One region of the Labrenzia sp. PO1 genome, then DNA from elsewhere that is predicted to be linked to it. Evidence: predicted binding sites of a transcription regulator. Region 1 holds the regulator's gene; each other region holds the start of a gene.
The links. Region 1 encodes PhoB, which activates phosphate uptake and scavenging genes when phosphate is short. Its sites were predicted from a motif close to TGTCATNNANCTGTCAT; they were not measured.
Positions count from the first base shown of each region.

Region 1 (5,263 bases):
TTCCCAAATCGATCTACGACAACATTGCGTACGGTCCGCGGATCCATGGTCTGGCCCGCAACAAGTCCGAGCTTGATGAAATCGTTGCCTCCAGCCTGCAGAAGGCCGGGCTTTGGGAAGAAGTCAAGAACCGTCTGGACGAGCCGGGCACCGGCATGTCGGGCGGTCAGCAACAGCGTCTGTGCATTGCCCGTGCGATTGCCGTCAGCCCGGAAGTGATCCTGATGGACGAACCGTGCTCGGCGCTTGACCCCATCGCGACCGCGAAGGTGGAAGAGCTGATCGACGAACTGCGGGAAAACTTCACCATCGTGATCGTGACCCACTCGATGCAGCAGGCTGCCCGTGTGTCTCAGCGTACCGCGTTCTTCCATCTGGGTGTTCTGGTGGAGGAAGGTCTGACGGAGGACATCTTTACCAATCCGAAGGACAAGCGTACGCAGGACTATATTACGGGCCGCTTCGGCTAAGCATTTTTTAGGTTTCTGAAGGGGACACAGGATGTCTGAACATACAGTCTCGGCTTACGATGACGAACTGACGGCCATGGCCGGCAAGGTTGCCGAAATGGGTGGTATTGCCGAAAAGGCTTTCGCCGATGCGGTGTCCGCGCTGGTGTCGCAGGATCTGGAGCTTGCCAAGGCGACGATCAAGGGCGATGTCCGTCTGGACAGCCTTTACAACGAACTTGAAGTGAAGCTGATCGAGCTGATCGTCCGTCGTCAGCCGATGGGGCAGGACCTGCGTGAAATCACCGCCGCAACGCGCATTGCCAATGACCTGGAGCGTGTTGGCGATCTTGCCAAGAACGTTGCCAAGCGCGTCATCGCCATCGACAGCGACTTGCAGTCCAAGAAGCTCGCGATCGGTGTGGAGCACATGACGGAACTCGCTCTTTCGCAGCTCAAGCAGGTGCTGGATGCCTACGCCCGCAAGGATGCGGAAGCCGCCCGCCGGGTTCAGGAAGCCGACGCCGAAGTCGACGCGATCTACACGTCGATCTTTCGCGAACTCTTGACCTACATGATGGAAGACCCGCGGGTCATTACCCAGTGCGTCCATCTCTTGTTCTGCGCAAAGAACATCGAGCGCATCGGCGATCACGCGACGAATATCGCCGAGAACGTCTACTACATGGTCACTGGCGAGCGTTTGCCGGAAGACCGGGCAAAGGTCGACGAAACAGGCGCGGTCTGACCCGCCGGTAATCGTCGGATTTGCAGAAGATCTTAACGGCCGGCGCTTCGGCGCCGGTTGCGGTAATTGGAGCGAGATGTATGCCGAAGGTGCTCATCGTTGAAGACGAAGAACCGCTCAGCCTTCTATTGAGATACAATTTGGAAGCGGAAGGGTACTCGGTCGAGTCCTGTGTCCGGGGTGACGAGGCGGAAATCCGCCTGCGGGAAAGCCTGCCGGATCTGTTGCTGCTCGACTGGATGCTGCCGGGCCTGTCCGGAATTGAACTGTGCCGCCGCCTGCGGGCGCGCGAGGACACCGAGCGCCTGCCGGTCATCATGCTGACGGCACGCGGTGAGGAAGCAGAGCGCATCCGCGGCCTGTCGACCGGTGCCGACGACTACGTGGTCAAGCCCTTCTCGGTACCGGAATTGATGGCCCGCGTGCGCGCCATCCTGCGCCGGGCAAGCCCGGAAGTGGTGTCCAGCATGTTGCGGTCCGGCGATATCGAACTGGATCGTGAAACGCACCGCGTTCGCCGCAACACCAAGGAAATACACCTGGGGCCGACGGAATTCCGCCTGCTGGAATTCCTGATGACATCGCCTGGCCGTGTCTTCTCCCGCGAACAACTGCTGGATGGGGTCTGGGGTCACGATGTCTACGTGGACGAACGCACTGTCGATGTTCACGTCGGTCGCTTGCGCAAGGCTCTGAACAAGGGCAAGGCAAAGGATCCTATCCGTACCGTCCGTGGTGCCGGATACGCCTTCAATGACCAGTTCACCTCTGCCACTGCCTGAGGGCAACTTGCAGAATGGAATTAAGGAGCCCGCTTTCTAGCGGGCTTTTTGTTTCTCAGCGGTTATGTGCCTTTCGCGGAGCAAGGTTCTCTTCTGCGACAACCCCATCAGTTGTGTCGGTGTCGGGGCTGATCCTGCGGTCCCTGTCGTGGCGGAGTGGTCAAACAAGGTTTGTTTTGATGGAACGGAAACGGCATGGAGCGGTGCCAAGAACAAGCCGTGGGAGGTCACTGGTCGGGGTCGGGCATCTGGTCAATGGAAGGCCCAAACAAAAAAAAGCCCGCCAGATGGCGGGCTTTCTCATGAATTGGTTAGGTGCGAGGCTATCAGCCTGCCTGAGCCATCGTCTTGCGATCGCGGCGGCGGTCGGCGACCGGCTGATACGCGATCTTGCAGTGATGAGCGCAGTAGGGGACGCCGGCATCGGACTGGCGGCCGCAGAAGTAGAAGTCGTCGGTCGCCGGGTCGCCAATCGGCCATTTGCAGGTCCGCTCGGTCAGCGTCAGGATGGTAGCCCGCTGCGAGATCGGAACGAGCTCTGCAATCGGCTCTACGCGCGGCTTGGCAGCCACCACTGGTGCAGGCGAGATGTCTGCTTTCAGGGCCGTTGCGCCGATCGACTGCGGATGTGACGTCGTCGGTTTCTTCGGCGCTGCACCCGTTGCAGGAGCTGCGGTGCGCGGCCGGCGCGGCTTGGCGCTTGAAGAGGTGGACTTGGCGCGGCCGGACAGGCCAAGGCGGTGCACCTTGCCGATCACGGCGTTACGGGTAACACCACCCAGTTCGCCTGCGATCTGGCTTGCGCTCAAGCCGTCGCCCCAAAGCTTTTTGAGAAGCTCAACTCGTTCGTTTGTCCAACTCATTGCCGCACCCTTTAGTTTGACCGTCCTGCGGCCATTAACCCCGTGTTAAGCATGCGCAAGCACGCTTAATGCTGGCAGATCTAGTGCCTCTTGGTGATTTGCCTCACGAGATCTCGTGTCTGATTGCTGAGAGGTTACAATAACGTTAATTTGTCAGGCAACCACTCGACCCAAACCAGTTGGGGATGAAACGACTTTTCCCCAATTATGGCGAGGTCATTGAGAATTTTATGAAATCCGCCCTCCGCGGCACATGAAATGTCTTGTGCGCCATTTCCATTGACAGTGCATGGTACCGGCAGTGTATAAGAAAGCCGCTGCGTGCCGCCTCATCGGGGCGGCACGTTGCGTTTTGGCCCTTCGGCATCTTTTCAAGGTGACGGCCCGGCGTCGGGGCGACGCAGGGGACAGCAGGGGCGTTTAAAGGAGACAAACGAGGTTATGTCCGCGACTGCACTATTCGGAAATTACGCAAGATCGAACCTGTCTTTCGATCATGGGGAAGGCGTCTGGCTGGTTACCACCGATGGCCGACGATTCCTCGATTGCGGTTCCGGCATCGCGGTCAACGCACTCGGTCATGCCCATCCGCATCTGGTCAAGGCATTGCAGGATCAGGCAGCCAAGCTGTGGCATACCTCCAACCTGCACCAGATCCCGGATGGCGAACGGCTGGCGCAGCGCCTGTGCGCGGAAACCTTTGCCGACAAGGTGCTGTTCGTGAATTCCGGTGCGGAAGCGATGGAAGCTGCCATCAAATGCGCGCGCCGTTATCATTATGACAACGGCAACCCCGAGCGGTTCCACATCGTGACCTTCGAAGGCGCTTTCCATGGCCGGACCATCGCGACCATCGCGGCTGGCGGCCAGGCGAAATATCTTGAAGGCTTTGGCCCGAAGGCTCCCGGTTTCGACCAGGTGCCGGCAGGAGATCTTGATGCGCTGAAAGATGCCATCGGTCCGCAAACGGCCGCGATCGCGATCGAGCCCGTGCAGGGCGAGGGCGGTATCCGCGAAATTCCGGCCGATTTCCTGCGTGCGCTGCGCAAGATCTGTGATGACAACGGCATTCTGCTGATCTTCGACGAGATCCAGACCGGTGTCGGACGGACCGGCAAGCTGTTCGCTCACCAGTGGACGGGCGTGGAACCGGACCTGATGGCAATCGCCAAGGGTATCGGTGGCGGGTTCCCGATGGGCGCATGTCTTGCAACGGCAGAAACCGCTGCGGCGCTGTCCCCCGGGACACACGGCACCACCTTTGGCGGCAATCCGCTGGCCATGGCAGTCGGCAATGCCGTTCTGGACGTCGTTCTGGAAGACGGGTTCCTGGAAGGTGTCCGTCAGAAGGGGCTCAGCTTCAAGCAGAAGCTGGCCGGACTGGTGGACGGCCATCCGGACGTTCTGGCCGAAGTGCGCGGCAACGGCCTGATGCTCGGTCTGAAATGCGTGGTGCCGGTAGCAGATTATGTGCTTGCAGCCCGTGAAGCCGGTCTGCTGGCAGTTCCTGCCGGCGATAACGTGGTGCGCATCATGCCGCCGCTGACCATGAGCGAAGAGGAAATTTCCATTGCTGTCGAGCGCCTGGAACAGGCTGCTGTCGCCATGGAAGCGAAATTGGCGGAAGGAGCGGCCTGATGACCGCAAACGGAACCTACCGGAACTTTCTGGATCTGACGGACTTCGAAGGCGACGAACTGCGCGCCATCCTGGACACCAGCCGGAAGATCAAGTCGAGCCGTAACGGCGTGCATCGCGGCCAGGGCCCTCTGGCCGGCAAGGTGCTGGCCATGATCTTCGAGCAACCGTCGACCCGTACGCGCATTTCCTTCGATGTCGGCATGCGCGAGCTTGGCGGCGAGACCTTGATGCTGACCGGTGCGGAAATGCAGCTCGGCCGCGGAGAGACAATAGCCGATACGGCGCAGGTTCTGTCGCGCTTCGTCGACGCGATCATGATCCGCATCCTCGATCACAACGACCTGCGTGAACTTGCCGAAAATGCGACAGTGCCGGTGATCAACGGCCTGACCAAGCTCTCGCATCCCTGTCAGATCATGGCGGATCTGTTGACCTTTGAAGAGCATCGCGGTTCGATCAAGGGCAAGAGCGTTGCCTGGACCGGTGACAGCAACAACGTGCTGGCCTCCTGGATTCATGCCGCGCCGCGCTTCGATTTCGAATTGCGCATCGCGACGCCGGGTGAACTGGCGCCGCCGATGGACCTGATTGAAACTGCTCGTGCCAAGGGTGGTTCCATTCAGGTCACGACGGACCCATATGAGGCAGTCAAGGGGACCGACTGTGTCGTGACCGACTGCTGGGTGTCCATGGGGGATGACGATGCGGAATCGCGTCACAACCTCCTCAGCGCCTATCAGGTCAACAAACGCCTGATGGCTGAGGCAAACCAGGACGCCC
Region 1 is NZ_JAAXCR010000002.1:437,531-442,793, reverse strand. It holds gene pstB (phosphate ABC transporter ATP-binding protein PstB) at 1-470, shown strand, start outside; gene phoU (phosphate signaling complex protein PhoU) at 502-1,197, shown strand; gene phoB (phosphate regulon transcriptional regulator PhoB) at 1,278-1,979, shown strand; gene HCG46_RS09930 (GcrA family cell cycle regulator) at 2,306-2,842, opposite strand; gene HCG46_RS09925 (aspartate aminotransferase family protein) at 3,284-4,480, shown strand; gene argF (ornithine carbamoyltransferase) at 4,480-5,263, shown strand, end outside.

Region 2 (5,263 bases), on a different contig from region 1:
AATGGCAGTCCCTCGCGATCAATTTCGTAATGGTGTTTTCTCCGAACACTTTTGCCGGTGCCCCGCATGCCCATCTGATGACCCTTGGCTGGGACGACGATGTGCCGGAAGAGACGGAACTTGCCTTGTTGAAGACTGTCTCGAACGCCTTTCCGACAGTGACGGCAATCCGGGTGAAGGACGCGATCTCTCAGGTCAACGATCTGGTGGCACAGCTTGCCTGGGCCATCCGCGGCGCAAGCTCGATCACGCTGATCGCCAGCGTTCTGGTTCTGGCAGGTGCACTTGCCGCCGGTCATCGCAGCCGGATCTACGATGCGGTCATTCTGAAAACCATTGGTGCGACGCGGGCTCGCCTGATCTTCGCCTATGCACTCGAATACGCCATTCTGGGCCTTGCAACGGCGGTGTTCGCCCTGCTGGCCGGAGGGGTCGCCGCCTGGTACGTGATAACGCAGATCATGGATGGGTCGTTCGTGATGATGCCGGTGACCGCAGCAGGTGCCGCGCTCATCGCGCTGATGCTGACGGTGGGTTTCGGCCTCATCGGCACATGGCGAGTGCTGGGTGAAAAGCCCGCACCTGTCCTGCGAAATCTCTAGCGCAAAATGCGGTCAGCTGCTGTAGCGGCCAACGTGCGCACAGGAAATAGCTGATCAAAGGACGTTTGCCGGCTTCGGTCGTGCCTCCTTTGATCAGCAAGGCTATTTCCGGTGAACCGGTAGACTTCCGAAAACAAGATCGAACGAATTCTTGGCAGGCGCTGATCTATTTCGATCCGGCGCCCACAGCTCTTGGCAAACTTCGTTCAGGAAAAAATCCTGAAATACAACCAAATCGCGACAAACTTCAGCTCCACACAACTTGCATACTGAATTGATCTTGGCTATCCGGTTCAGCTCCGGGCAGTTTGTTAAGAAGGGGCCATTCCATGTTCAAGTTTCTCCCGAAAATTCGTTTGAAGACCATTGCCGGGGCTGCAGCCCTGTCCGCAGTTGCCGCTATGGCTTTCGCCCCTGCCGCGTCGGCGGAAAGCCCGTTTCATACCGGGGTCTGGCAGTTGAACACGCCGGAAGGCCCGCGCGGCCTCGTCGTCAGTGACTGGCTGGTCTTCGAAAACGGTTTGCCGAAGCGCTGGCTCTATCGCCGGGCCGGCACCAACGACGCCAACCAGTTCGATTTCTTCACCCGTTCGATGAATGATTCCGGCTATACGCCGGTCGGCATCCGGGTGTACCGCACCGGCGACAACGCAATGAAATACACGCTGGCGCCCAAGGGCGAGGATCCGATCGAGGTTTCCGCCGTCCGTCTCTCCATCCCGAATTTCGAGAACTCCTGCCTTTCCGTCGAGAAAAAAGGCAAGCGCTTCTACGGTAACTGGGTCGGCACTGAAGGCTCCAAGCTGAAGAAACTGAACGTGTCGAAAAACCGGCTGACCATCGACGGAGAAGCGCGCAAGGTATCGATTGCGGAAGTCCGCGTCGGCCGCATGGGCATTACAGAAAATGGCAAGCCGATCGCTTTCCTCACCGATGCCGGCGGCGACTATGCGGTTCTGCAGTGGTTCAAGCCCGGTGTGACTGTCGAGCAGATGCAGGATCCGGAAAAGGAAATCCTCGATTTCGCGTCGGAAGAAATCGTTCGCAACCCCGGCGGCACCTGCGACCGGCAGATCGAATCCCGACTGAAAGCCATGAAATAATACGACTGAATCTGAGCCTGTTTTTAAGGATAGGTTCAAATAATACGTCCTGAGCGCAAAGATTACGAATTTTTCATCGAATTCGACTTGTGCTCGGGATAGGCTTTTCCCATATGTTGAGGGAGTTGTGTTGCATGCGCGATTGCATGCGCACGTCTATCTAGAAGGGGATTTTTACGACCATGTCGACCTATGACCGTCAATCTCAAGGCGCGTATACCGTCGCCGGCGCACGCGCCGAGGCCGGCATCGATCAGGGCCTGCGCTCCTACATGCTGGGCGTCTATAACTACATGACCATCGGCCTTGCGCTGACCGGCTTTCTTGCGCTGGCAACGGTCATGCTTGCAACGACCACCGATCCGAACTCTGCTGTCGCCAGCCTTGGCAACGGCCGCATGCTCACCCAGCTGGGTGTTGCCATCTACGGCAGCCCGCTGAAATGGGTTGTCATGCTCGCACCGCTCGGAATGGTGTTCTGGCTGTCCTTCCGCATTCAGTCCATGAGTGCCGGCGCAGCGCGGACCCTTTTCCTGGTCTACGCATCCGTAATGGGTATCTCCCTGTCCTCGATCTTCCTGGTCTACACCCCGGGTTCGATCGCTCAGGTCTTCTTCATCACCGCCGGTACCTTCGGCGCGCTGAGCCTGTTCGGCTACACCACGAAGAAGGACCTGTCCGGCTGGGGCTCGTTCCTGTTCATCGGCCTGATCGGTATCGTGATCGCGTCGCTGGTCAACATCTTCATGGCATCTTCCGCCCTGCAGTTCGCCATCTCCGTGATCGGTGTTCTGGTGTTCGCCGGCCTGACCGCCTACGACACCCAGCAGATCAAGGAAATGTACTACGAAGGCGACAGCGGTGAAGTCGCTACGAAGAAGTCCGTCATGGGCGCGCTGCGTCTGTACCTCGACTTCATCAACCTGTTCATCATGCTGCTGCAGCTGTTCGGCAACCGCGACTAAGCGCAGCCAAACTGAACAAACGGAAAAGCCCGGCCTTGTGCCGGGCTTTTTTGTGACCGCACGACTGTCCGACACATCGCACGCCGACACTTGCGTCAATGGGCGTCAACGCAAGCCTTGCGCAAATCAATGGAATGAAGCGGCAGAACACTGCGCTGCCAGGCTTGGTCGAACCAATCGTCTGGTCCGCGGCCAGTGGGTAACCGACCAGCATCAGCCGGTCATTGACGCCACCATCAAGGAACATGCCTGTGACCGGATCAACGCAGGGGAAATGAACCTCATCCGGCCATCAGCTGACTGACCGGATGCCTGGTCAGGCGTCGACCACCCGAAGATGTTTTTTCTTCTCCAGAACCCTCAACACCTGCGCCAGATCGTGGCCACGCTTCAGGATCATGCCCCCGGTCGCCACGACCGAATAAGCGCCCTGGCGGCGGGCAAGCTTCGGGTCCTTCTCGATCCTGTAAAGCGGCATTTCGGAAGATCTGCGAAACACGGAGAAGATTGCCCGGTCCTTCAGGAGGTCGATGGCATAGTCCCGCCACTCGCCGTCGGCGACCATGCGCCCATAGAGCCTCAGAATGACATCGAGTTCGCGCCTGTTGAATGCAACAATGGGTTTGGGAGGGGGAGCCGGTTGATGTTGTGGCGACGGGCTTGCACCCGCACCACGCTGAAACGCGCTGTCGTCGGCTTCGCTCATTCCGCCTCCATTCCGTTCGCGGTTTCGCTGCTAACAGGTAACCGACAAGAGAATCGTCGGGAGACGCCTGTCACCTGGCTGTCATGATGCGTCTTCTTTAGCCATTCTGGCAAGCCCGCAACGTCATATTGACAGACAGAGGTCCGAAACCAGAGTAATTTTGCCAATAAGTTTTACGGGAAGAAGTGCAAAAACGAACGCAACGGCACTTTGCCAAGAAAGAATGCATAAATTTCCTTGATTTTGCCGCATTCCAGCCCTTGGCCAGCCATTTTAGACACCCATATTAGGATCATACCCTGATGGGTATGGCCCGTAGAAGCCGCGGAATGCATTAGCCCCCCAGCCCCCCGGGGTTTTTACTGGCCAACCAGATTTAGTGAGTCAAACATCAGGGCAACTGAAGGGCCGGCATTATGCCGGCCCTTTTCATTTGTGGCCCTGCCTGTTCTTCTGCTTTCAAACTACTTCAGAAAATCCCTGAGGAACGACAGGAACCGCGCATCGGTTCCATAGGCGACGTTGACCCGCATTGCCGGCTTCTGCCGGGTCTCCCGGTTCGGATAGAAGACGGCGCCCGGTGCAATGAAGATGCTTTGCTTGCTGGCTGCGGCGCACAGTTCCCTTTCATCCACATCATCGGGAAACTCCACCCAGAGATAGAACCCGGGTATGGAGCACTCCCGCACAGACAACCCGATCGCCTCCAGTGTCCCGAAGGATGCCTTGTAGGCGTCTTCCACCCGGCTCCTGAGACGCCGCAGATGTCTCAGATAATGGCCGGCCTGCATCAGATTGAACACGAAGCGTTCGACGTGGTCGGATGAATTGACCACCGTCAGCATCTTGATATCGGCAAGCTGGCGGATGATGTCCGGATTTCCAGCCACGTAACCGCATCTGAGACTGGCCGACAGTGTCTTGGAAAAAGTACCGAGATAAAGCACCCGCTCCAGCTGGTCCAGCGCCGCCAGCCTTGGCAGCGTGGCCGGAAGAATGTCGGCAAGCGCATCGTTCTCTACCAGGAGAAACCCCCAGCGCTCGGCAAGCTGCATCAACCCGAATGACCGCGAAGGTGACAGGGAACCGCCGGTCGGATTGTGGCCATGGGACTGGGTGACAAACATCTTCGGCCGGTAAAGAGCGAGTTTGGCGGTCAGGTCTTCCAGGTCCGGACCGTCCCTGTCCCGCCGGATACCGACAATCTGCACCTTGGCGAAGGTCAGCTTGGAAAAGAGCGGATAATAGCCCGGCTCATCGACAAAAACCGTATCGCCAGGCTCCGTCAGATGCCGGATGATCAGATCCAGGCCATGGTTGACGCCATGGGTCAAAAGAAGCCCTTGCGGATCGGCCGGGATCGACCGCTCCAGCAACTGCATCCGCAGCCGGTCCCTTAACGGACCATATCCCCACGAACTGCCGTAGCCGAATTCGATCGCTTCGGGAAAAGGCGTCTTGGCGTTGGCGAAATGGCGGCGCAGCTCCGCCCCCTCCATCCACGACGGCGGCGGGCGCCCATCTCCCGGACGCACTTCATAATGCTGTTCCAGCTGCTCCCGCAGCAACGACATGCCGTCAACCGCAGCCGTGACATGTGGCGCTGGCGGGGTCTTGGAAGCCGGTCCGACCTGTGACATGTAGTATCCGGAGCCGGCCCGCGCTTCCAGTAGCCCTCGGGCGACCAGCCGGTCGTAAGCTTCCGCCATCGTGTTTTTCGAAACGCCGTTCTCCCGCGCGGCCTGACGAATGGAAGGCAACCGCTCAAACGTCTTGTATGCCCCTGCCTCCAGCATCAGCGCGACTTTCTCGACGATCTGATCGACGCGAGACAGTTTCCGACCGCTACCCGTAACCCTCATTGTCCCTCAAAATTCACTGGGACAG
Region 2 is NZ_JAAXCR010000004.1:403,637-408,899, reverse strand. It holds gene HCG46_RS22035 (ABC transporter permease) at 1-602, shown strand, start outside; gene HCG46_RS22030 (hypothetical protein) at 932-1,705, shown strand; gene HCG46_RS22025 (Bax inhibitor-1/YccA family protein) at 1,888-2,670, shown strand; gene HCG46_RS22020 (DUF2794 domain-containing protein) at 2,987-3,376, opposite strand; gene HCG46_RS22015 (PLP-dependent aminotransferase family protein) at 3,841-5,238, opposite strand.
Region 2: a site for PhoB is predicted at 3,445-3,461, ahead of HCG46_RS22020 (DUF2794 domain-containing protein). Genes of this name have one in related genera too.

Region 3 (5,263 bases), on a different contig from region 1:
GCACGTGTGATGTCCATGATGCGGCGGACTACCGGGATCAACGGTCCCCAGCTGTCGACATTGCGTGTGGAGGCCATCGCCAGCACCACCGCCATCGCGCCGCCCAGAAGGGTCGCAACTGCGGCAATGTTCAAGGTTTCCAGCATGGCCGGAACGAACTGCAGCATCAGCGAGAAAAAGGCCGGGCCGGCTTCAAAGGCTTCAACGACGATCTCGCCCGGATAGTCGAAGAACTTGGAAAGACCCTGAATAAATCCGCCGGAATTCATCGAATTGGATTTCGAATAACCGGAGACCAGAACCGCTACGACCAGCAGCAACCCTATCAACGAATAGAGCTGGCGGCGTTTGCGCATGGACAGGATTTCCTGCTCGAGTGCGGCAACAGCCATTGTTTGGGACCTTTACTTGATGCTCACTTCATCCGAAGCGGGGTGGCTTAGCTGGATCAACCCTTCGAAACCTGGCGATCCTGGCCCTGTGGAGCCACTTCTGGCGGAAAGTCGATTCCGCTGGCCGATACTTGAGAAAACGCGGGCCGGAGACCGGCCCGCGCGGAGATCGGAAATTCCGATTACTCGCTCTTTGCCTTGCGGGCAGCGACGATGGATTCGTAAGCCGCATGGGTGATCGGTTCGAAGCCGCGTGCTTCACCGGCCATCACGCCGTAACCACATTCCTTGTCTTCCTTGACGAGGTTGGCCATCAGCTCGGTCATCTTTGCCTTGATGTCGTCCGGCAGCTTCTTGGACAGGACAACCGGGCCTTCCGGGATCACCGGCGAACGCCAGATTTCCTTGATCTCGGTCATGTCGACCAGACCCGCATCGGTTGCCTTGCGCAGAGCGCCGGAATTGTAGCCGTCTTCCCATTCGCCAAGACCGTCAGCCCAGGTCACGCCGCCGGCAATGTCGCCGTTGAATACGGCAACGATGGTCTGCTCGTGACCACCGGTGAAGACGACGTCGGAGAAATACTCACCCGGCTTCATGGAGTAGCCGAGTTTCGGGATTTCGATGGACGGGATCAGGTAACCGGACGTGGAGTTCGGGTCACCAAAGCCGAAGGTCTTGCCCTTCATGTCTTCCAGGGAGTTGATCTCGCTGTCGACGCGGGCAAAACCGATGGAGTAGTAGCCATAGCTGCCGTCGTTGTTGACCTTGACCAGAACCGGCTCAACGGCTTCCGGGTCGGTCAGGAAGACTTTTGCGTAGCCGGAAGCACCGAGCCAGGCCATGTCGAGGTTACCGCCGAGCAGGCCTTCGATAACGCCGTTGTAGTCTGCCGGAGCAAACAGCTTTGTCGGAACGCCGAGCAGTTCCTCGGTCTTTTCGCGCAGGCATTCGTTGGCACGCAGACGGTCGGAAGCATTTTCGCCGCCGAGCAGGCCGATACGGAATTCCGTGATTTCCGCTGCACCGGCAACAGAAGCGTTCAGAGCGATCATGCTGACAGCAGCAAGCGCAGCAACTTTAGCAACGAGTTTCATTTGGGACACTCCCCGAGAGTTCTCAATTTTGATGACGTTAAGCGGGTGCGCAGCCGGATCAGACCGCTGCTGCCGCCGGGGTCATCGCACCGGCGGATTCTCTGGAACCGGACTGGCCGGCATCGATGGCGGTGGATGTCGCCGCCTCGTTAAAGCTCTCATCAGCACCGTAGATTTCGCGTGCGACAGCCGTGGTCAGCGCTTCCGGCGCCCCGTCGAACACGAGGAAACCGTCGCGCATGCCAATCACCCGGTCGCAATAGGTCCGGGCAGTGTCGAGCGTGTGCAGGTTGCAGATGACGATCTTGTTGTCGCGCTCGTGAATCTCACGCAGCGCATCCATGACGATCTTGGCATTCATCGGATCGAGCGAAGCAATCGGCTCGTCCGCCAGGATCATGTGCGGGTCCTGCATAAGAACGCGGGCAATCGCAACACGCTGCTGCTGACCACCGGACAACTCCTCGGCCCGCTTGGTGGCTTCCTGGGCAATGCCCAGTCTGTCGAGCGCACCAAGCGCGGAATTGACGTCTTCCTGGCTGAAGATGTTGAAGAGGCTCTTCAAGGTGCCGTGACCGTTGAGGCGCCCCAACATGACGTTGGTGACAACATCCAGGCGCGGCACCAGGTTGAACTGCTGGAACACCATGGCGCAGTCGCGCTGCCAGCGGCGCATCATGCCGCCTTTCAGGCTGAGAATGTCCCGGCCATCGAACAGGATCTGTCCGGCGCTGGCGGGGGTCAGCCGGTTGATCATGCGCAGCAAGGTTGACTTGCCGGCACCGGAGCGACCGATGATCCCGACCATCTGCGGTTTTTCGATATTAAAACTTACTTTGTTGACCGCGGTCCGAGACCCGAAGGTCTTGGTGACTTCCTGAAATTGAATCACGCGCCAGCCCTGTCCGTTGTGTTCGTCGTGCTGCGCGACAAGAGCCACCGGACCATTACAGAAAAATGACATTCCTTTGTCGGGGAGCTCAAAATTTTATGACAAATCAATGACATCCCTGCCTGAAGCATCGGCAGAACAACCATCTCCGGCGGGAATTCCGCAGCGCTCTCAGCGCTTTCCGAGCCCCCTTGGCGTCACACATTCCTGGCTAAAATTTACTCGGAAATCAGTGCTCAAATACAAGGCTTCTACCCGCCAAATGCCGCTTTCACCGCTGTGGATGCATGCAAAAAAAGTGACGGGAGTCACGCCAGTGTCATCAAAGCGTCACGACCGGTGCCAGCAACACGGCTACAAACCGTTTCCGCACTCCTTCCAACGCTATATGGAGCATCCATGTCCGCCCCGACCCAGAAGCCTTCCCTGACCGAAGCCCCGAACATTCACCCGGAGGCCAGGGTGCTGAATTGTGATCTCGGCATCTGGACCGAGGTTGGCGCACGCACGGAAATGCGCGAAAGCAGCATGGGGGACTATTCCTATATCGTGCAGGAAGGCGATGTCGTCTGGTCGACTATCGGCAAGTTCTGTTCCATCGCCCGTCGCGTCCGCATCAATCCGGGAAACCACGCAACCTGGCGCGCCTCACAGCACCACTTCACCTACCGCGCTGCTGCCTATGACCTTGGCGAAGACGACGCGGATTTCTTCCAGTGGCGCAAGGACGACTGGGTCACCATTGGCCATGATGTGTGGATCGGCCACAATGTCACGGTGCTTGCCGGCGTCTCGATCGGCACCGGAGCTATTGTTGCAGCCGGGGCAGTCGTTTCCAAGGATGTCGCCCCCTACACCGTTGTTGGCGGTGTGGCCGCCAGGGAAATCAAACGGCGTTTTACCGAACAGCAGGAACAGGCGCTGATCGATATCTCCTGGTGGGACTGGTCCCAAGAAGAGCTGAAGCAGCGGCTGCCCGATTTTCGCAAGTTGTCGATCGACGCATTCATCGAGAAGTACCGCTGATCCCGCTGGTGGCGCGGACACCTGCTCAGGTGAGCCGTGCCTTCTTTTCCCGCTGCACAAAATTCCCGGGACGCGTTACACTTGCACCATGCAAACAGAAACCGCCGTTCTAGAAAGCAGTCTTGGACCGTCGCTGCGGCGCTGGCGCGTACTGAACCGGGTCAAGCAGGAAGCTCTGGCGCATGAACTCGGCGTCTCGCAGACGAGGATATCGCGCTGGGAGAGTGGCATGTCGCAGCCGGACGACAGCGACAGGGCGAAGATCACCTGTCTGCTGAGGGCACGTCCGGAGAGCGCCGCCGACAAGGCCCTGCTTGATCTTGTCTCCCGGTCCGCAGTTCCCGTGCATCTGGTCTGCGACCTCACACACAGGCTGCTGGCCATGTCCGTACCGCGTGCCTGCGAATGGCGCGCACCGGTGAACGAGTTTCTGAACCGGCCCCTGTGGCGTTTTGCGTCCGCAGGCATCCGGGCAACGGAGCACAGACTGACCGACTATGGCTGGTTCGAGCCGGATGCTCCTGACATTGTCTACCGAACGGAACACGTTGATTTCCCGGAAATGACCATCCCTGAGAGCACCATCCGGATTTCGCGCCTGCCGCTGTCAGACGGACGGTTTGCGCGGCTGGTCCGTGAAGAACAGGATGCCGCATAAATTATGCGGTAACTCGCCTGGCGCGGTGGCCCGCAATAATCTGGCCACCATGACAAAGACGCCCCCTTCCCTCGATCTTCCTGAAATTTCCCATACCAGACTGACGGGCCTGCTGGACTTCCTTCAGGCTGCAGAGCAGCTGAAGGACACGCTTCGCTCGGGAACGACAACCGGCGGCAGGCCGGAGAGCACTGCCGAACATAGCTGGCGACTGGCCTTGATGGTTCTGTTGTTCGAACCAGAGCTGAAAGAAGTCGACTTGCTCAAACTCCTGAAGCTGACGCTTGTGCATGACCTGGGCGAAGCCATCTCCGGAGATGTCCCCGCTCCACTCCAGACGCCGGGTGACGACCGGCAGGAACGCGAGAGGCGGGACTTCCTGACCTTGTGTGAACCGCTGCCGGGTGACGTGGCTGGGGAGCTAACCTCCCTCTGGGATGAGTATGCAGCGGCACGAACCGTCGAAGCCCGACTTGCCAAGGCGTTCGACAAGCTGGAGACCATGCTTCAGCACGTTCTGATGCCAAGGCAAGCGCCTTCATTTTATGAGTTCAACCTGGGTTACGGCCGTGATCGCACCGATTGCAGTGCTCTCACGCGCCAGTTGCGTGACGAAGTCGACGAGCTTACCCGCACCATGATGACGGGCGCAGGACGGGAAATCGCCTGATTGCACCAGAGACTTTGCCGCTCAAGGGTGCCTGGCGCCTTGCCGGGCGGTCAGCAAAAAAGGTCAGGCAGGTTCTTATTTTTCGTGTTTGGGTTTACCCTTCTGGTTGTGCCGTCCAGTCACTGCCGGAGGAACCAGCATGTACACCATTCTGCCCCGCAGCCAGGGTGCCGTTCTCGGTGTCGAGATTTCCGGAAAAATCGATATTGATCAGGAAAAGAACCTGATCGCCAAGGCCGAGGAGATGATTGAAGATCAGGGCAAGATCAGCGTTCTGGTCGTTCTTGGCGATCATGTCGGCGTTTCTTTCGAGGCCGCCAAGGCGGACATCCGGTGGGTGCTTGCCAACATGCAGCATCTCAACAAGATCGCCATCGTTACGGACAGCAAGCTGCTTGCCGCCCTCGTTGCGATCGACGCCACGTTTGCACGGATGGTCGGAATTCAGGAAAAGCACTTCGACCGGGATGAAATCGATATCGCCTGGCACTGGATCGAAACGCCGGTCTGAGGTCAAGCCGTTGGCGA
Region 3 is NZ_JAAXCR010000006.1:14,364-19,626, forward strand. It holds gene phnE (phosphonate ABC transporter, permease protein PhnE) at 1-392, opposite strand, end outside; gene phnD (phosphonate ABC transporter substrate-binding protein) at 575-1,489, opposite strand; gene phnC (phosphonate ABC transporter ATP-binding protein) at 1,548-2,381, opposite strand; gene HCG46_RS25350 (DapH/DapD/GlmU-related protein) at 2,781-3,407, shown strand; gene HCG46_RS25355 (helix-turn-helix transcriptional regulator) at 3,496-4,065, shown strand; gene HCG46_RS25360 (HD domain-containing protein) at 4,055-4,735, shown strand; gene HCG46_RS25365 (STAS/SEC14 domain-containing protein) at 4,875-5,246, shown strand.
Region 3: a site for PhoB is predicted at 2,699-2,715, ahead of HCG46_RS25350 (DapH/DapD/GlmU-related protein). Genes of this name have one in related genera too.

Region 4 (5,263 bases), on a different contig from region 1:
CCTGAGGCTCTGAATCAGACCGGTTCCGTCCAGATATTCAGCGTCGTTTGTGAGATCTCGAAGGCGCTGAAAGTCGCGAAGCGGCATGCGAAGCACGCTTTCCCGCCCCATCGGCATGGCGATTTTCGTGAAGCCCTTGAGGGTGTCCGCGAGCAGGGTGATGCCGTCATCGACGGGGTGCGGGGCGGAAAATACCCGGATATCGTCAATCCAGGTACTTGCCATCAGGTGCGCGCCGATCTGCGGAATGACCGCAATCGGCTTGCCGTTTGCCGGCACCACGAGGAACCAGGGCCGCGTGGGGCTCTGCCAGAACAGGGTCCGGAACCCGGTGAAATAGCGCATTTCGGCTTCGGTCGTGAAAAACAGCGCGTCGATGCCCTGGGAATGCATGGCTTTTTGGGCTGCTTGCGTGCGCGCGGCAAATTCGTCTTCAGGAAAATCCTGTTCAGACATCTTCCGGTCCTTCGGAAAGATAGCAGAGCACCCGGGCTTCCGGTCCGAGGCCGAGGGTTGATGCCCCGCGACCTGCATGTCGAACGGCTGTGATGCCGCCCGCACCGGATGGCGTCGTCGCAATGCCGTTGTTGCCCAGCCAGTCGACCGTTTCCGCCGCCTCGCTATCGGAAACGGTCACGAAGAAATCGGCTTCCCTGGCCAGGTACTTCAGCGCCAGATGCGAGGGTTCCTTGCAGTCTAACCGGCCCATGTTCGACACCGGGCCGGGCGCCGTGACGGGTTTTCCGGCTTCGATGCTGGCCATGAGGGCGGGTGCATATTCTGGCTCTACCACGACGATGGTTACATCACGGCCCCAGGTCAGGCGGGCGCCGACGGCACAGGCGGCGGCAAGTCCGCCGACACCCGCCTGCAGGAAGACATGCGTGGGCGGTGCCTTGATCTGTCGGGCAATTTCCGCGGCCATCACAAGATAGCCCTCCATGACGTCGTGTCCGGCGGCGGTCATGCCCGGCCAGGTGCTGTCCGGCAGCAAGGTCCAGCCTTCGGCGTCGGCGCGTCTCTGGGCTTCCGCCATGCTGTCTTCGTAAGTGGCTCCGGCCCGGACAACATCAGCGCCCCGGGCCTTGAGGCGGGCTTCAAAGGCAGCCGGCACGGTTTCGGCCACGAAGACGACGGCCCTGGCCCCAAATAGCGGAGCGCCTGCCGCAAGGGACATGCCGTGGTTCCCCGCACTCGCACAGACAAAGGTTCTGCCGGTCAGCGCGGAAGCGTGCGACTGGGCAAGTCCGCCCCGAACGCGGCTGTCCGCCAGTTTGGCAATCGCATAGGCCGCGCCAAGTGCCTTGAAGCTGCCAAGACCCATGCGTTGCCGTTCGTCCTTGAGGGCAAGGTTGCCGATAGCAAGACCGGCCGCGAGGTCATTCGCAATCAGCAGCGGGGTTTCATCCGCACGCGGGCATTTCCGAAAAAGGTTCTCTGCTCCGGCGACGTCCTGCGACACGGATCCATCCGCAAGCCCGCTTTGCTCGGGAAGGCCTTTGCCGAGGAAAGGATTTTTCAGTGTTTTCATTATCTGCCCCGCGCGGTTTCCCAGGCAGGTCAGCAGCTCTGAAGGCCGGTTGCAAGCGACTTTCGGAAAATGACGGATAGGAACCAAAGCAGGCCGTCTGGGCAGCGTTTCGTTCCGTCAGATGCGGCAGTCCGCCGAAGAGCTCGTGTAACGTTTCTCCGGCGGGCTGGTTTCAAGGTTGTCGCGTCAGGCGACTGCCTGGCCTTCGCGCGACGTGCGCAGGGTCAGCAGTGCGATGACCAGGGCGATGAGCGCACAGGCGGCAACCGCGCCAACCAATGGCAAAGCTGTCCGGTCGAAGAACGGGCTGCAGACGAGGATCATCACGCCACCGGCAACCATCTGGAAGGTGCCACCGAGGGAGGATGCCATGCCGGCATGTTCGCCATGTTCTTCCAGCGCCATGACCATCACCGGAGCAATGACCTGGCCGAGGCAGGTGTTGCCGATGAAGAAGAGCGCCATCAGAACCGGCAGGTCGTCGATGCCGCTCCACACAAGAATGACCAGCAGGACGTTGGCTGCCGCAAATCCGCTGACGGCCCTCAATGCCACTCTGCCCATGCCGAAGCGCTCACCAAGCGAGGCGGCAAACTGGGAAGACGCAAAGAAGCCGATCGCGTTCAGCGCGAAAACAAGGCTGAAGGCTGTCGGCGTCAACTGGTACTGGGTCATGTAGACCAGCGGTGCGGCAGCGATGAAGACGAAGAAACTCGCCAGCGAGAAGCCACCGATCAGCGTCAGACCCATGAACCTGCTGTCACGCATCAGGTAGATGGCGCTGCGCAGCATTGCTGTCGGGTCGATCTTGCCCCGGCGCTCGGCCGGTAGCGTTTCGGGCAGCAAGAAGGCCATTTGCAGCATGGCGAGAAGGGAAATCACGCCCAGGGCCACAAAGATCAGGCGCCAACTGCCGAACTGGATGATCAGGCTGCCGGCGAGCGGTGCAAGCATCGGCGAAACACTGAAGACCAGCATCACCAGAGCCATCAGCCTGGTCGCCTTTGGTCCGGTGTGGAGGTCGCGGACCACGGCCCGCACGATGACCATCGGCGCGCCGGCACCAAGCGCCTGCACGAAACGGCCGAATGTCAAGGCTGAAACGTCCACCGCGGTCGCGCACATGACCGATCCGATGAGGAAGACGATCAGGCCCAGGAAGGCGGGCAGCTTGCGTCCAAACCGGTCGGCCAGCGGACCGTAGATCAACTGCGCTAACCCGAAAGCGATGAAATAGACCGTGAAGGTCATATGAACCGCAGCGTCGTCCGTCTGCAATGCCTGCACGATTTCCGGCATGGCGGGCAGATAGAGGTCGATGGCAAATGGACCGACAGCAGCGAGAAGCCCCAGCACAATGGCGGAGCGGACAAAACCGATCTGCATTGGAAAATCCGATGAAAAATGCGCCGGAGGCACAAATGCGGGAAAGTCTGGAAGATGGAGGTGGCGGAGATCACCGCCCGGCCTTGATATGATGTAAGTGCTCGAAATGCAAATTCAAGGCTTGCTGGATGATGTCATGAAAGCTTCATGCAACTGTCACCGATATTGTAATCAGGGCCACTAGCTTGCGCGCACCATCAACCCGATATTTTGTGGGAGCGAGTGCAATGGCGGACCTTCGTGGGCGCTTTTTAAAAGGTGTCAGCCTTTCAGTCCTGTTCGGCCTTGGCGCCGTGTCGGCAGCACAGGCAGAGTATTTCGAGCGTATCAACACATTCCCGGTCTACAAGACCCTGCCGGAAGGCGTGGATCAGGCCACCGAAACCGTTGCCGAAATCATCTACGCCACGAAGGACGGCCGCACGCTCGTCTTCACCGACAGCCCGGGCGAAGCCATTGTTTTCGTCAATGCGGCCAACCCGCTGAACCTGCAGCCGATGGGCCGCACCGCGCTTGGTGGTGAGCCGACTTCGGTCGCCGTCGGCGAAACATTCGCCTATGCCGGCGTCAACACGTCCGAAGACTACGTCAATGCGTCCGGCCATCTGGCCGTGATCGCTCTCGACGGTCTTGGGATCACCGCGAAGTGCGACGCCAAGGGTCAGCCGGACAGCGTTGCCATCTCTCCGGACGGCAAGTTTGTTGCAATCGCCATCGAGAACGAGCGCGACGAAGATCTGAACGACGGCGTGATCCCGCAGATGCCGGCCGGCCATCTGGCGATCTTCGATCTGGACGAAACCGGCACGCCGACCAACTGCGACGCGGTTCGCATTGTCGACCTGACGGGTCTTGCCGAAATTGCGCCGACCGATCCGGAGCCGGAGTTCGTTTCGATCAACTCCCAGAACCAGGTTGTCGTCACGCTGCAGGAAAACAACCATATCGCCTTGGTCGATCTGGCCTCCGGTGAAGTTGTCAGCCATTTCTCCGCCGGTACGGCTTCGGCTGAAAACATTCCGGTGTCCAAGGCGCGCATGAGTGATGCGTCCGGTTCGACCGAAAACGTCAAGCGTGAGCCGGATGCGGTTGCCTGGATCGACGACGAGCGTTTCGTGACCGCCAACGAAGGTGACTACGAAGGCGGTTCGCGCGGCTTCACCATCTGGAACACCAAGGGCGAGGTCCTGTTCGACAGCGGCAACCAGATGGAACACCTTGGCATGGCCAACGGCCACTATCCGGCCAAGCGCGCGTCCAAGAAGGGCACCGAACCGGAAGGTGTGACGGTTGGTGAATTCGGCGGTGAAAAGCTGATCTTCGTCAATTCCGAACGCGGCAACTTCGTCGCTGTCTACAAGGACACCGGTGCCGAGCCGGAATTCGTCCAGTTCCTGCCGACCCATGTCGGTCCGGAAGGCTCACTTGCGATCCCGAGCCGTGACCTGTTTGTGGTTGCCAACGAGGTCGACAGTGCGGAAGACAACGTTCGCGCGCAGGTCTCCCTCTACAAGTTTGGTGCGGACGCTCCGTCCTACCCGATGGTCGTGTCCGAAACCGACCCGGAAAAAGGCGCGCCGATCGGCTGGGGCGCATTGTCCGCACTGGCTGCAGACCCGGAAGACGGCAACAAGCTCTACGCCGTCAGCGACAGCTTCTATGACGACGCCCGCATCTACACGCTGGACATCTCTTCCAAACCGGCAAAAATCGTTGCCTATGCAACCGTTCAGGGTGGCAAGCAGGCAAAACTGGACCTGGAAGGCATCTCTGTTTCCAAGGATGGCGGCTTCTGGCTGGCTTCCGAGGGCAATCCGGACAAGGAACTGCAGCACCTGCTGCTGAAGGTCGGCACCGACGGTCAGGTTCAGGAAGAAATCACGCTTCCGGAAGAGCTGAACGCCCAGTCCGCACGTTTCTCCTTTGAAGGCGTCGCCGAGTTCGAAATGGACGGCAAGACGCTGGTGGCCGTCGCCGTTCAGCGTGAATGGAAAGACGACCCGAAGGGCATGGTGAAGCTGGCCATCTACAACCCGGCCGACAAGTCCTGGGGCTTCGTTCACTATCCGCTCGACAAGCCGAAGAGCGCAGCCGGCGGCTGGGTCGGCCTGTCGGAAATCGTCTCCATGGGCGACGGCAAGTTCGCCATTCTGGAGCGCGACAACAAGGGTGGCGAAGACGCAGCCATCAAGCAGATCACCACGATCTCCCTGGAAGGTGTGACCCCGGCCGCCTACGGATCTGAGCTCCCGGTGGTCCAGAAGCGCTACGCCATGGATCTCCTGCCGGCTCTGGCTGAAGGCAAGGGCTGGGTTCTCGACAAGCCGGAAGGCCTGACGATCACCG
Region 4 is NZ_JAAXCR010000004.1:586,281-591,543, forward strand. It holds gene HCG46_RS22900 (Xaa-Pro peptidase family protein) at 1-456, opposite strand, end outside; gene HCG46_RS22905 (pyridoxal-phosphate dependent enzyme) at 449-1,531, opposite strand; gene HCG46_RS22910 (multidrug effflux MFS transporter) at 1,718-2,917, opposite strand; gene HCG46_RS22915 (esterase-like activity of phytase family protein) at 3,145-5,263, shown strand, end outside.
Region 4: a site for PhoB is predicted at 3,050-3,066, ahead of HCG46_RS22915 (esterase-like activity of phytase family protein). Genes of this name have one in related genera too.